One region of the Streptomyces sp. NPDC004667 genome, then DNA from elsewhere that is predicted to be linked to it. Evidence: riboswitches for the same ligand, from Rfam matches in the RefSeq annotation. Region 1 holds a riboswitch; each other region holds the start of a gene.
The links. A riboswitch is a leader RNA that binds a small molecule or an ion and turns the genes downstream of it on or off. The one in region 1 is predicted to bind thiamine pyrophosphate.
Positions count from the first base shown of each region.

Region 1 (4,273 bases):
CACGGCCAGCGGGGCCACGATCAGCAGCGCCACGGTCAGCAGCACCCCGCCGAGGAGGCTCCGCTGGGCCCAGCCGCGCGGGCGGTGCGCGGTGTGCGCCGGGTCCACGAGCCGCAGTGCGCCCTCGCGCCGGCGCACGGTCCGGGCGTGCACGGCGAGGATCAGGCCGACGGCGGCGAACTGGACCATCGTCAGCACCGCGGCCGTCGGCAGGTCCAGGAGCTGCGCGGTCTGCCGGTAGACCTCCACCTCCAGCGTGGAGTACGCGGGCCCGCCCAGGATCTGCACGACGCCGAAGGAGGTGAAGGTGAACAGGAACACCATCAGCGAAGCCGCGGCCACCGCCGGGCCCAGCGCGGGCAGCGTCACCCGCCGCCAGGCGGCGAACCGTCCCGCGCCCAGGACCCGGGCGGCCTCCTCCTGGCGCGGGTCCAGCTGGGCCCACAGCCCGCCGACCGTCCGGACGACGACGGCGTAGTTGAAGAAGACGTGGGCGAGCAGGATCGCCCAGACGGTGGTGTCCAGCCGGACGCCCCACAGTTCGTCGAGCAGTCCGCCCCGCCCCACCAACGCCAGGAAGGCCGATCCGACCACCACGGTGGGCAGCACGAACGGCACGGTGACCAGCGCCCGCAGCAGCTGTTTGCCGGGGAACTCGAAGCGCGCGAAGACGTACGCGGCGGGAAGGGCGATGAGCAGGGTGAGGACGGTGGAGGCGAACGCCTGCCACGTGGTGAACCACAGGACGCCCGCGATGTCGGGCCTGGCCAGGACCTCGCCGACGCGCCCGAACTGCCAGCCCTCGTCCGTCTTCAGCCCGCGCCCCACAATCGCGGCGACGGGATAGGCGAAGAACAGCCCGAAGAAGGCGAGCGGCACCGCCATCAGGGCGAACCTGACGGCGGTGGCGCGCCCGCCCTCCTTCGGGGAGGCGTCCCGCACTACTTCACGACGAGCGAGGACCATGCCTTGACCCACTGGTCACGGTTCTTGGCGATGGCGTCGGGGGCGACCGTCTCCGGCTTCTCGACGACCACGCCGTGCTTCGTGAACACCTCCGGCAGCTTCGCGTCCTTGATCACCGGGTTCACGAACATCTGGAGCGGCATGTCCTCCTGGAACTTCTTGCCCACCAGGAAGTCGATGAGCGCCTTGCCGCCCTCCTCGTTCTTCGCGCCCTTGAGCAGGCCCGCGAACTCGACCTGGCGGAAGCAGGTGCCGGTGGCCACGCCCGTGGGGGCCTCGGCCGGCTGCGGCTCGCCGTAGAGGACCTCGACCGGCGGGCTGGAGGCGTAGGAGACGACCAGCGGACGGTCGCCCTTGGCCTTCTTGCCGCCCGCGGAGCCGGAGAAGCGCTCGTTGTAGGCCTGCTCCCAGCCGTCGACGACCTCGACGCCGTTGGCCTTGAGCTTGCTCCAGTAGTCCTTCCAGCCGTCCTCGCCGTACTTGCCGACGGAGGCGAGGAGGAAGCCGAGGCCGGGCGAGGAGGTCGCGGCGTTCTCGGTGACCAGCAGGTTCTTGTACTCCGGCTTGGTCAGGTCGTCCAGCGTCTGCGGCGGGGCGATCTTCTTGTCGGCGAAGTAGGCCTTGTCGTAGTTGACGCAGATGTCACCCGAGTCGACCGGGGTGACACGGTGCTGCTGGTCGAGCACGAACTCCGGCTTGACCTGGTCCAGGCCCTTGGCCTGGTACGGGGTGAATATCCCGTTGTCGAGGGCGCGCGAGAGGAGCGTGTTGTCGACGCCGAAGAAGACGTCGCCGCGCGGGGAGCCCTTGGTGAGGATCTCCTGGTTCAGGGCGGCGCCCGCGTCGCCGGACTTCAGGACCTTGACGGTGTAGCCGCTCTGCTGCTCGAACTCCTTGAGGACCGTGTCGGTCACGTTGAAGGAGTCGTGGGAGACGAGGGTGATCGTCTTGGACTTCGGGGCGTCGCTCGCGCCCGCCGGCTTGTCCTTGGCGTCGCCGCCGCAGGCGCTGAGCGTGCCGACGCCCAGCGCGGCCACGAGCGCCGCGCCCGCGATCTTCTTGGTGGTGCTCACTGGTGAATTCCTCCTGGGATGTCCAGGAGAAGACGCGGCCCTGCCCGGCGCTCTGTGGGAGCGGACGCCGGGCAGGGCGCAACAGCTTGAGTGATGACCGAACTTCCTACCCCGAATGACCGGGGCGAGGTTCAGAGGGTCTGCGGATGACGGTTACCGCACTCTCAGCGCTGTGGCGCTCCCCTGTCGGAATGATGAAGTTGTCCGGCCACAGGGTACCTCGTGGCCGATTACGGGCGGTCGCGGCCGGAACCTAGCGCTCGGAGGCGGCCAGCTGGCCGCACGCGCCGTCGATCTCCTGGCCACGGGTGTCGCGTACGGTCACGGGCACGCCGTGCCGGGCGATGGCCTCGACGAAGGCCTTCTCGTCCTCGGGACGCGACGCGGTCCACTTCGAGCCCGGGGTCGGGTTCAGCGGGATCAGGTTGACGTGCACGCGCTTGCCCTTGAGCAGGCGGCCGAGGAGGTCACCGCGCCAGGCCTGGTCGTTGATGTCGCGGATCAGCGCGTACTCGATGGAGATGCGCCGGCCGGACTTCTCGGCGTACTCCCAGGCCGCGTCGAGGACCTCGCGGACCTTCCAGCGGGTGTTCACCGGGACCAGGGTGTCGCGCAGCTCGTCGTCCGGCGCGTGCAGCGAGACGGCGAGGCGGCACTTGAAGCCCTCGTCGGCGAAGCGCAGCATGGCCGGGACCAGGCCGACGGTGGAGACGGTGATGCCGCGCTGCGACAGGCCCAGGCCGTCGGGCTCCGGGTCGGTGAGGCGGCGGATGGCGCCGACGACCCGCTTGTAGTTGGCCAGCGGCTCGCCCATGCCCATGAAGACGATGTTGGAGAGCCGGGCCGGGCCACCGGGGACCTCGCCGTCGCGCAGCGCGCGCATGCCGTCGACGATCTGGTGCACGATCTCGGCCGTGGACAGGTTGCGGTCCAGGCCCGCCTGGCCGGTGGCGCAGAACGGGCAGTTCATGCCGCAGCCGGCCTGCGAGGAGATGCACATGGTCACCCGGTCGGGGTAGCGCATCAGCACGGACTCGACGAGCGTGCCGTCGTGCAGCTTCCACAGGGTCTTGCGGGTGGTGTCGTCGTCGCAGCTGATGTGCCGGACGACGTTCATCAGCTCCGGCAGCAGCTCCTGCTGGAGCTTCTCGCGCGACGCGGCGGGGATGTCGGTCCACTCGGCCGGGTCGTGCGCGTAGCGGGCGAAGTAGTGCTGGGAGAGCTGCTTGGCCCGGAACGGCTTCTCACCGATCGCGGCCACGGCCTCCCGGCGCTCGGCCGGGGTCAGGTCGGCGAGGTGCCGGGGCGGCTTCTTGGCCCCACGAGGGGCGACGAAGGTGAGCTCTCCCGGAACGGGGCGGGCCATGGCGGGTACTCCTTGTAAGACGAAAGGCGCGCCGCAGAAGCAGCGCGCCTTCCAAGAGTAACCGCCCGGCGTATCGCCCGGCTTTTTCGCAGGTCAGCCCGTGCCCACGAAGGCCGCCAGCAGCAGCCAGACGACCGGAGCGGTCGGCAGCAGCGAGTCGAGCCGGTCCATGATGCCGCCGTGGCCCGGGAGCAGGGTGCCCATGTCCTTGATGCCCAGGTCGCGCTTGATCATCGACTCGCCCAGGTCACCCAGGGTGGCGCTGACCGCGACAGCCAGGCCCAGCACCAGGCCCTGCCACCAGGCGCCGCCGTCGACCAGGAACTCCATGCACAGCGCGCCGGCCGCCATCGCGAAGGCCACCGCCCCGAAGAGTCCCTCGCGGGTCTTGCCGGGGCTGATGCGCGGGGCGAGCTTGGTCTTGCCGAAGCGCCAGCCGACCGCGTAGGCCCCCGTGTCGCTGACCACCGTCAGGACCAGGAAGGTCACCACCCGCTGGGGACCGTCGTCGGCGGTGAGCAGCATCGCGACGAACGTGGCCAGGAAGGGCACGTAGAACGCCGCGAAGACGCCCGCCGTGACGTCCTTGAGGTAGTCCTCGGGCGCTTCGGTCATCCGCCAGACGAGCACGGCCAGCGCCGTGAGCGCCATGGCCACCCAGGCGCCCTCGGCCCCCCGGACGTATCCGGCGATCACCATGGCCGCGCCGCCGACCGCGAGCGGGACGAGCGGGGCCTTGATGCCCTTCTTCTCCTGGAGCCGGGAGGTGAGCTCCCACAGGCCGACGACGACGGCGACGACGATCACACCGACGAAGACGGCCTTGACGATGAACAGCGAAGCGAAGATCACCGCGCCGAGGCCGACG
Region 1 is NZ_JBEXKC010000052.1:35,648-39,920, reverse strand. Features, by position in the region: gene ABZW32_RS25905 (iron ABC transporter permease) at 1-885, opposite strand, end outside; gene ABZW32_RS25900 (thiamine ABC transporter substrate-binding protein) at 942-2,039, opposite strand; TPP riboswitch at 2,125-2,234, opposite strand; gene rlmN (23S rRNA (adenine(2503)-C(2))-methyltransferase RlmN) at 2,293-3,405, opposite strand; gene ABZW32_RS25890 (phosphatidate cytidylyltransferase) at 3,499-4,273, opposite strand, start outside.

Region 2 (4,273 bases), on a different contig from region 1:
TCGACGAGGAGCTCGGCAAGATCCTCGCCGAGGCCCGCCAGAACGAGCAGAACGCGGGCTGACCCGGCGTTCCCTCAGCGCTTGCGCCGACGCCCCCGGCCGCCGCGGGCGGGCTGCGGGACCACGGCGGCGGCCGGCGAGCCCGTCCGGTCGGCGGAAACCACCAGGGCGGCGAGCGCGGTGGTGACGGGGACGGAGGCCACGAGCCCGATGGAGCCCACGAGGGTGCGGACGATCTCCTCCGCGACCAGCTCGCTGTTGGCCACCGATCCCATGCTGCTGTTCGCGATCGAGAACAGCAGCAGCAGGGGCAGTGCGGCGCCCGCGTAGGCCAGCACCAGGGTGTTGACGACCGAGGCGATGTGGTCGCGGCCGATCCGGATGGCCGCCCGGTACAGGCCGCGCGGGCCCATACCCGGGTCGGCCTGGTGGAGTTCCCAGACTGCCGAGGTCTGCGTCACGGTCACGTCGTCGAGGACGCCGAGCGAGCCGATGATCACGCCCGCGAGCAGCAAACCGCTCATGTCGATGTGCGGGTAGAGGCCGTGGATCAGCCCGGTGTTGTCGTCCGTGTTGCCGCTCAGGAAGGCCCAGTCGATGAAGAGCGAGCCCAGCAGCCCGATCAGCAGCAGCGAGGCGAGGGTGCCGAGGACGGCTACCGAGGTCCTCGCCGTCAGGCCGTGGCACATGTAGAGGGCGATCAGCATGATCGCGCTGGCTCCGATGACGGCGACGAGCAGGGGGTTCGAGCCCTGGAGGATCGCCGGCAGGATGAACAGCGTCAGGATCGCGAAGCTCACCACCAGGGCGACCAGCGCGAACACCCCGCGCATCCGCCCGACCACCACGACCGCGAGTGCGAAGATCCCGGCCAGTAGGGCCAGGGGCAGCTTGCGGTTCACGTCGACGACGGAGTACTGGAGGTCCCGCGGCGCGTCCGGGGCGTACGCGACCACCACCTCCTGGCCCTTCTCCAACTGCCGCGGGGCGCCGGGCTGGACGATCTCGAAGAACGCCCGGCCCTTGTCCGGTCCACTGGCGACCTCGACCGTCGCCTTCTTGCACTCCCCGGTCTGCGCGGCCTGGGCCTCGCGGCCCTCGGGGGTGGAGGTGTCGCCGGTGGGCGGCACCTGCGAGGCGTTCACTGATTTGCAGTCGACCTTTGCCAAGGCAACGACCATGCCTTGTTGGGTCTGGCGGTCGAAGCCGACTCCGGTGCGCTGGTGGGCGGGGGCCCCGCCCGGCCAGAGCACGGCCATGCCGACGAAGACGGCTGCGGCGAAGGGGATCAGCACGGCGGCGATCACCTTGCGCAGGTGCTTGGAGACCGGTGCCGCCGGCCCGTGTCCATGGCTGTGACCGTGGCCGCCGTGGGAGGCGCCGGTCGCATGCCCGTGGGAGGCATGTTCGTGACCGGTGTGGCCGTGGGGGTCCGTGGGCGTGGTGGGGGGCTGCGGCAAGGACGTCACCGGCAGATCATCGCAAGAGATGAGGGGGCCCACTGTTCAGCACGCCACAGATGACGCTAGCGTGGGGGCTACTTTGCACAACGCGGGAGCTCGGAGCACCGGGCTGAGAGGGCGCTGATCACCGTACGCGCATGAAAATGCGTACGGGAAGAGGCTGCGTCGACCGCCGAACCTGTTACCGGGTAATGCCGGCGTAGGGAGATCAGGTCTCATGACCATTCAGGACGCACGCACGCCTGCCGTCAGCCAGGACGCCGACGGCCAGACCGAGCGCCAGCCCGGCTGGCACAAGGGATACCTGGCGGGCTCCCGCCCGGACATCCGGGTGCCGGTCCGCCAGGTCCACCTCACCAACGGCAAGGACGTCACGCTCTACGACACGTCCGGGCCGTACACCGACCCGCAGATCGAGACCGACGTGCGCCGGGGCCTGCCGCCCCTGCGCGAGAACTGGATCATCGGCCGCGGCGACACCGAGGAGTACGCGGGACGTCCCGTGCGCCCCGAGGACGACGGCATCAAGCACACCTCGCCGCGCGGCGGACTCAAGAACCTCGACGCCGTCTTCCCGGGCCGGCCCCGCCAGCCCCGCCGCGGCCGTGGCGGCGCCGCCGTCACCCAGCTCGCGTACGCCCGCCGGGGCGAGATCACCCCGGAGATGGAGTACGTCGCGATCCGCGAGAACGTCTCCCCCGAGGTCGTCCGCGAGGAGATCGCAGCAGGTCGTGCCGTGCTTCCGGCCAACGTGAACCACCCGGAGATCGAGCCGATGATCATCGGCAAGCGGTTCCTGGTGAAGGTCAACGCCAACATCGGCAACTCCGCGGTCACCTCCTCCATCGAGGAGGAGGTCGACAAGATGACCTGGGCGACCAAGTGGGGCGCCGACACGGTCATGGACCTCTCGACCGGCCGCAACATCCACACCACGCGCGAGTGGGTCCTGCGCAACTCCCCCGTCCCGATCGGGACCGTGCCGCTCTACCAGGCGCTGGAGAAGGTCGACGGCCGTGCCGAGGACCTGACCTGGGAGATCTACAAGGACACGGTCATCGAGCAGGCCGAGCAGGGCGTCGACTACATGACGGTCCACGCCGGCGTGCTGCTGCCCTACGTGCCGCTGACCGCCCGTCGCAAGACCGGCATCGTCTCGCGCGGTGGCTCGATCATGGCCGCGTGGTGCCTGGCGCACCACAAGGAGAACTTCCTCTACACGAACTTCGAGGAGCTCTGCGAGATCCTCGCGACGTACGACGTCACGTACTCGCTGGGCGACGGTCTGCGTCCCGGCTCGATCGCGGACGCCAACGACGCGGCGCAGTTCGCCGAGCTGAAGACGCTGGGCGAGCTGAACACGATCGCCAAGCGGCACAACGTGCAGACCATGATCGAGGGCCCGGGCCACGTCCCGATGCACAAGATCAAGGAGAACATCGACCTCCAGCAGGAGATCTGCGAGGAGGCGCCGTTCTACACGCTCGGCCCGCTGACCACGGACGTCGCGCCCGCGTACGACCACATCACCTCGGGCATCGGCGCCGCGATGATCGCTTGGTGGGGCACCGCGATGCTCTGCTACGTCACGCCCAAGGAGCACCTGGGCCTCCCGAACCGGGACGACGTGAAGACCGGTGTGATCACCTACAAGATCGCCGCTCACGCCGCGGACCTGGCCAAGGGCCACCCGGGCGCCCAGGAATGGGACGACGCCCTGTCGGACGCGCGGTTCGAGTTCCGCTGGGAGGACCAGTTCAACCTGGCCCTCGACCCGGACACGGCCCGCGAGTTCCACGACGAGACCCTTCCGGCCGAGCCCGCGAAGACCGCGCACTTCTGCTCCATGTGCGGTCCGAAGTTCTGTTCCATGAAGATCTCCCAGGACATCCGCCGCGAGCACGGCGGTGACCTGAAGGCCGAGGAGATCCAGGCGGGCATGGCGGAGAAGTCCGCCGAGTTCGCCGCCGCCGGCAACCGGGTCTACCTCCCCCTGGCGGACTGACCCGGGGCACCCCGGACGTCGACGGACCCGCGACCCATGGGGGGAGTCGCGGGCCCGTCCCGTCCCGGTCCGGCGGGACCGGGAGCGGGGGTGACCGGAAAGCCGTGTGCGGTTGACCGGCGGAATGGTCTTGCCTTGAAGTGCGCTCCAACTCCTAGAGTGCGGGCGCATGACCATGCGATACCGAAATCTGGGTGGGACCGGCATCGAGGTGAGTGCGCACTGCCTCGGAACGATGATGTTCGGGGCCGTGGGGAACCCCGATCACGAGGAGTGCGGGCGGATCATCCACGCCGCGCTCGACCTGGGCATCAACTTCGTCGACACCGCGGACATGTACTCCGCCGGAGAGTCCGAGGTGATCGTCGGCAAGGCGCTCAAGGGGCGGCGCGACGACGTCGTGCTCGCCACGAAGGTCCACTTCCAGATGGGAGAGGGGCGCAACCGCAGCGGCAATTCACGGCGTTGGATCGTCCGTGCCGTGGAGGACAGCCTGCGGCGGCTGGACACCGACTGGATCGACCTCTACCAGGTGCACCGCCCGGACCACACGACCGATGTCGAGGAGACGCTGTCCGTCCTCGGCGACCTCGTCACGGCGGGGAAGATCCGCTCCTTCGGGTGTTCGACCTTCCCCGCCGAGGAACTGGTCGAGGCCCATCACGTCGCCGAGCGGCGGGCGCTGCACCGCTTCCGGACCGAGCAGCCGCCGTACTCGATCCTGGCGCGGGGGATCGAGGCCGACGTCCTGCCGGTCGCCCGTCGCTACGGGATGGGCGTGCTGACCTGGAGTCCGCTGGCCTCG
Region 2 is NZ_JBEXKC010000008.1:119,523-123,795, reverse strand. Features, by position in the region: gene ABZW32_RS07005 (SsgA family sporulation/cell division regulator) at 1-62, shown strand, start outside; gene ABZW32_RS07000 (YibE/F family protein) at 75-1,469, opposite strand; TPP riboswitch at 1,542-1,686, shown strand; gene thiC (phosphomethylpyrimidine synthase ThiC) at 1,681-3,468, shown strand; gene ABZW32_RS06990 (aldo/keto reductase) at 3,644-4,273, shown strand, end outside.
Region 2: linked by a shared signal. The riboswitch ahead of thiC (phosphomethylpyrimidine synthase ThiC) and the one ahead of ABZW32_RS25900 (thiamine ABC transporter substrate-binding protein) in region 1 are both predicted to bind thiamine pyrophosphate.

Region 3 (4,273 bases), on a different contig from region 1:
GCGTGTCCACGCTTGCAGCGCAGCCGTGACATGGGGGGCGGGCAGCGGGCCTCGCACCGCAGGTGGGCGGGCGGGCACGCGCACGGGGTCGGGTGGGGACCCCGCTCCCCACCCGACCCCCGACCCGCAGACCAGGGGGCGGGTGGGCAGCCCCCCGACCCCCTCAGAACGCCGGGCGTTCCGGGTCGAGGGTGGCGCGGCCCTCCGTGGGGGAGGAGGCTTCGGCGAAGCGGCGTTGGGGGATGCGGCCGGCGCGGAAGGCGAGGCGGCCCGCCGTGACGGCGTCCCGCATGGCGGCCGCCATCAGGACGGGCGCCTGCGCGCGGGTGACCGCCGAGGCCAGCATCACCGCCGCGCAGCCGAGCTCCATCGCGAGGGCGGCGTCGGAGGCGGTGCCGGCCCCGGCGTCCAGGATCACCGGCACCCCGGCCCGCTCCGTGATCAGCTCGAAGTTGTGCGGGTTGCGGATGCCGAGCCCCGAACCGATGGGGGAGCCCAGCGGCATGATCGCCGCGCAGCCCACGTCCTCCAGCTTCCGTGCGAGGACCGGGTCGTCGTTGGTGTACGGCAGGACGGTGAAGCCCTCGTCGACCAGGACCTCGGCGGCGTCCAGCAGCTCGACGCCGTCGGGCAGGAGGGTGCGCTCGTCGGCGACGACCTCCAGCTTGATCCAGTCGGTGCCGAGGGCCTCCCGCGCCAGCCGGGCGGTGAGCACGGCCTCGCCCGCGGTGAAGCAGCCCGCCGTGTTCGGCAGGACCGCGATGCCGAGCCGGTCGAGGACGGACAGGACCGAGCCCTGCACCGTCGGGTCCAGGCGGCGCATGGCCACCGTGGTCAGCTCGGTGCCGGAGGCGACCAGGGAGCGTTCGAGGACGTCCAGGCTCGGGGCCCCGCCCGTGCCCATGATCAGGCGGGAGGAGAAGGTCCGTCCGCCGAGGGTGAAGAGGTCGTCGGCCATGGTGCTCAGCCCCCCTGCACGGCGGTGAGGACCTCGACGCGGTCGCCGTCGCCCACCGGGGTGTGCGGCCACTGGCCGCGCGGGACGACGGTCTCGTTGAGGGCGGCGGCGACGCCCTTGGGCGCCCGGGTCAGGGTGGCCACCACCGCGTCGAGGGTGGTGCCGGCCGCGATCTCGCGCGGCTCGCCGTTGACGGAGATGGTCATGCGTAGGTCTCCTGACGCGTGGTGGAGAAGCGGCGGGGGCTGAAGGGGCGGGCGACCTCCGGCACGGTGCCGGTGGCCAGGAGCTCCGCCATCACGTCGCCGGTGAGCGGGGTCAGCAGCACCCCGTTGCGGTAGTGCCCGGTGGCCAGGTGCAGTCCGGGCAGGTCGGTCGGGCCCAGCAGCGGCGCGTTGTCGGGGGAGCCGGGGCGCAGTCCGGCCCGGGTCTCGACCAGGGGGAGCTCGGTGATCCCGGGGACCAGCTCGTGGGCGTCGCGCAGCAGCTCGTAGACCCCGCCCGCGGTGACGGTGGTGTCCCAGCCGAGTTCCTCGCTGGTGGCTCCGACGACCAGCTCGCCGTTCTCGCGGGGCACCAGGTAGACGTGGCTGCCGCGCACGACGGCCCGTACGGTCCGCGACAGGAACGGCGCGTACGCCGGCGGCACCGACAGCCGCAGCACCTGGCCCTTCACCGGCCGCACCGGCACCGCCACCTCCGGCGGCACCCCCTCCAGCCGCCCGCTCAGGGAGCCCGCCGCGAGCACGACCTGGTCGGCGCGCAGCTCCGTGCCGTCCTCCAGTACGGCGCCCAGCGCGCGGTCGGCCCCGGTCAGCAGCCGGGTGGCGGCCGTCCGGTGGACGCCCACCCCGGCGCGCTCGCAGGCGGCCAGCAGGGCGGCCGCGAGCCGCCGCGGGTCCACCTGGTGGTCCCCGTCGACGCGCAGCCCCCCGCGTACCCCCGGGGCCAGCATCGGCTCCAGGCGGCGGCACTCGCGGCCGGTGAGCCACTGCGACTCCAGGCCGCAACGGCGCTGCAGGGCGTGGAGCTCCCGCAGGTGGAGGCGGTCGTCGGCGTCGAGGGCGACGGCGAGGGTGCCGCAGGCCCGGTAGCCGATGTCCAGGCCGCCGCTGGCTTCGGCCAGCTCGGCGGCGAACTGCGGGTAGCGGGCGGCGGAGGCAACGTTGAGCCCGAGCAGGGTCTCCTCGCCGTAGTGCAGTTCGGTGACGGCGGCGAGCATGCCCGCCGCGACCCGGGCGGCGCCCCCGCCGGGGTCCGGGTCGGCCAGTACGGTGCGCAGCCCGCGCCGGGCCGCCCGCCAGGCGGTGACCAGGCCGATGATCCCGCCCCCGATGACGAGGACGTCGGATCCGGTGGATCCCGCGGTTCCCGCGGATCCCTTCCGAGATGAGTGCATGGGCGTCCAGCCCCTCCCTTCGCCGGCATGACCCGGATCAGGTTCGTACGGTCGGAGGCCGGCCAGCCTCCCTCTCAGCCCGGTGCGCCCGGACTCCCGCGATAGGTACGGTGGCCAGACTAACCCCGGCGGGGGTGGCGGGTAAGGCTGCCTCCCCGGCGCCCGCCCGTACTTCCCCGCCCCCTGTTCCTGACGGACCGTCAGTTCACTAGGCTGGGGCGGGTGAGCGAGCAGACGCAACAGACGAAGCCCGGTGTCGTGATCGTCGGCGCCGGAATGGCCGGCGTGCAGACCGCCGTGGCCCTGCGCGAACAGGGCTTCACCGGCCCCGTGACCCTCCTGGGCGCCGAACCCCACCAGCCCTACGACCGGCCCCCGCTGTCCAAGGCGGTGCTGCTCGGCAAGGCCGAGGAGGCCGCCTTCGACGTGGCCTTCGACGTGGACTTCGAGGAACTCCGCATCGACCTGCGCCTGGGCACCGAGGTCACCGGCGTACGGCCCGCGGCGCACGAGCTCGACACCCCGGCCGGACCCGTCCCCTACGAGGTCCTGGTCCTGGCCACCGGAGCCGAACCGCTGACCCTGCCCGGCTCCTCCGGCGTCCCGGGCGTGCACCTGCTGCGCACCCTCGACGACGCCGCCCGGCTGCGCCCCGTCCTGGCGGCGGCCCACGACCTCGTGGTGGTCGGGGCCGGCTGGATCGGCGCCGAGTTCGCCACCGCGGCCCGCGGGGCCGGCTGCGCCGTCACGGTGGTCGAGGCCGCGGACCGGGTCCTGGCCGGGGCCCTGCCCGCCGAGGTGGCCGCCCCGATGGCCCGGTGGTACGCCGAGGCCGGGGCCACCCTGATCACCGGGGCCGCCGTGGCCGGGATCGAGGAGGGGCTGGTCCGGCTCGCCGACGGCCGGGAGCTGGCGGCGGGGGCGGTGGTCGTCGGCATCGGAGCCCGGCCCGCCACGGGCTGGCTGGACGGCACCGGGATCGAGCGCGGCCCCGACGGCTCGATCACCGCCGACGCGTACCTGCGCACCTCGGTGCCCGGGGTGTACGCGGTGGGCGACTGCTCCTCCTTCCCCTCCGCCCGCTACGGGGCCCGGCTGCTGGTCCACCACTGGGACAACGCCCTCCAGGGCCCCCGGGCGGTCGCGGCGAACATCGTCGCGGGGGAGCCCGTCCAGGCCTACGACCCCGTCCCGTACTTCTGGTCCGAGCAGTTCGGCCGCTTCGTGCAGTACGCGGGCCACCACGGCGGCGCCGACACCCTGCTCTGGCGGGGCTCCCCGGACGACGCCACCTGGTCGGTGTGCTGGCTGAGGGAGGGCGCGCTGGTCGCCGTCCTGGCCGTGGGCCGCCCCCGCGACCTGGCGCAGGGCCGCAGGCTGATCGAATCGGCCGTCCCCGCAGACCCGGACAGGGTCGCGGACCCGGACGTCCCGCTGAAGTCCGCCACCGCCTGACGCGGCCCCCCCGCGGCCCCCCGCAGGGCCCCCGCGGAGCCCGGACGGTCTCCCCGGTACGCGTTCCCGGACGCCTCCGCCGCGCCTCCACCGCCGCTCCACCCGGCCCCGACCCGCCGCGACGCCCTCGGCGCGGACGCCGCGCCGGCCCCCGCGCGGACCGCGCGCCCGGCCCGCCCCGTCCCCGGACGGGGTGGCTCGGGTACCGGCTGTCGGTCCGAGATGGCAGGCTTGTCCCCGTGACCGAGATTGACGCAAAGATCGATGCCCTTGTCCCCGCCTGGCTGTACCTCCCCGACATCGCGGAGATGCTCGACATCGAAGTGACCCGGGTCCGCCAGCTGGTCAAGGAAGGTCAGCTGCTCGCCGTGCGCCGCGGCGAGAACCGCTCCCTCCAGGTGCCCGCCCCCTTCATCGACGGCGACAAGATCGTCAAGGGCCTGGTCGGCCTGCTGACCGTG
Region 3 is NZ_JBEXKC010000024.1:288-4,560, reverse strand. Features, by position in the region: gene ABZW32_RS15945 (thiazole synthase) at 164-958, opposite strand; gene thiS (sulfur carrier protein ThiS) at 964-1,164, opposite strand; gene thiO (glycine oxidase ThiO) at 1,161-2,357, opposite strand; TPP riboswitch at 2,355-2,467, opposite strand; gene ABZW32_RS15930 (FAD-dependent oxidoreductase) at 2,580-3,812, shown strand; gene ABZW32_RS15925 (Rv2175c family DNA-binding protein) at 4,052-4,273, shown strand, end outside.
Region 3: linked by a shared signal. The riboswitch ahead of thiO (glycine oxidase ThiO) and the one ahead of ABZW32_RS25900 (thiamine ABC transporter substrate-binding protein) in region 1 are both predicted to bind thiamine pyrophosphate.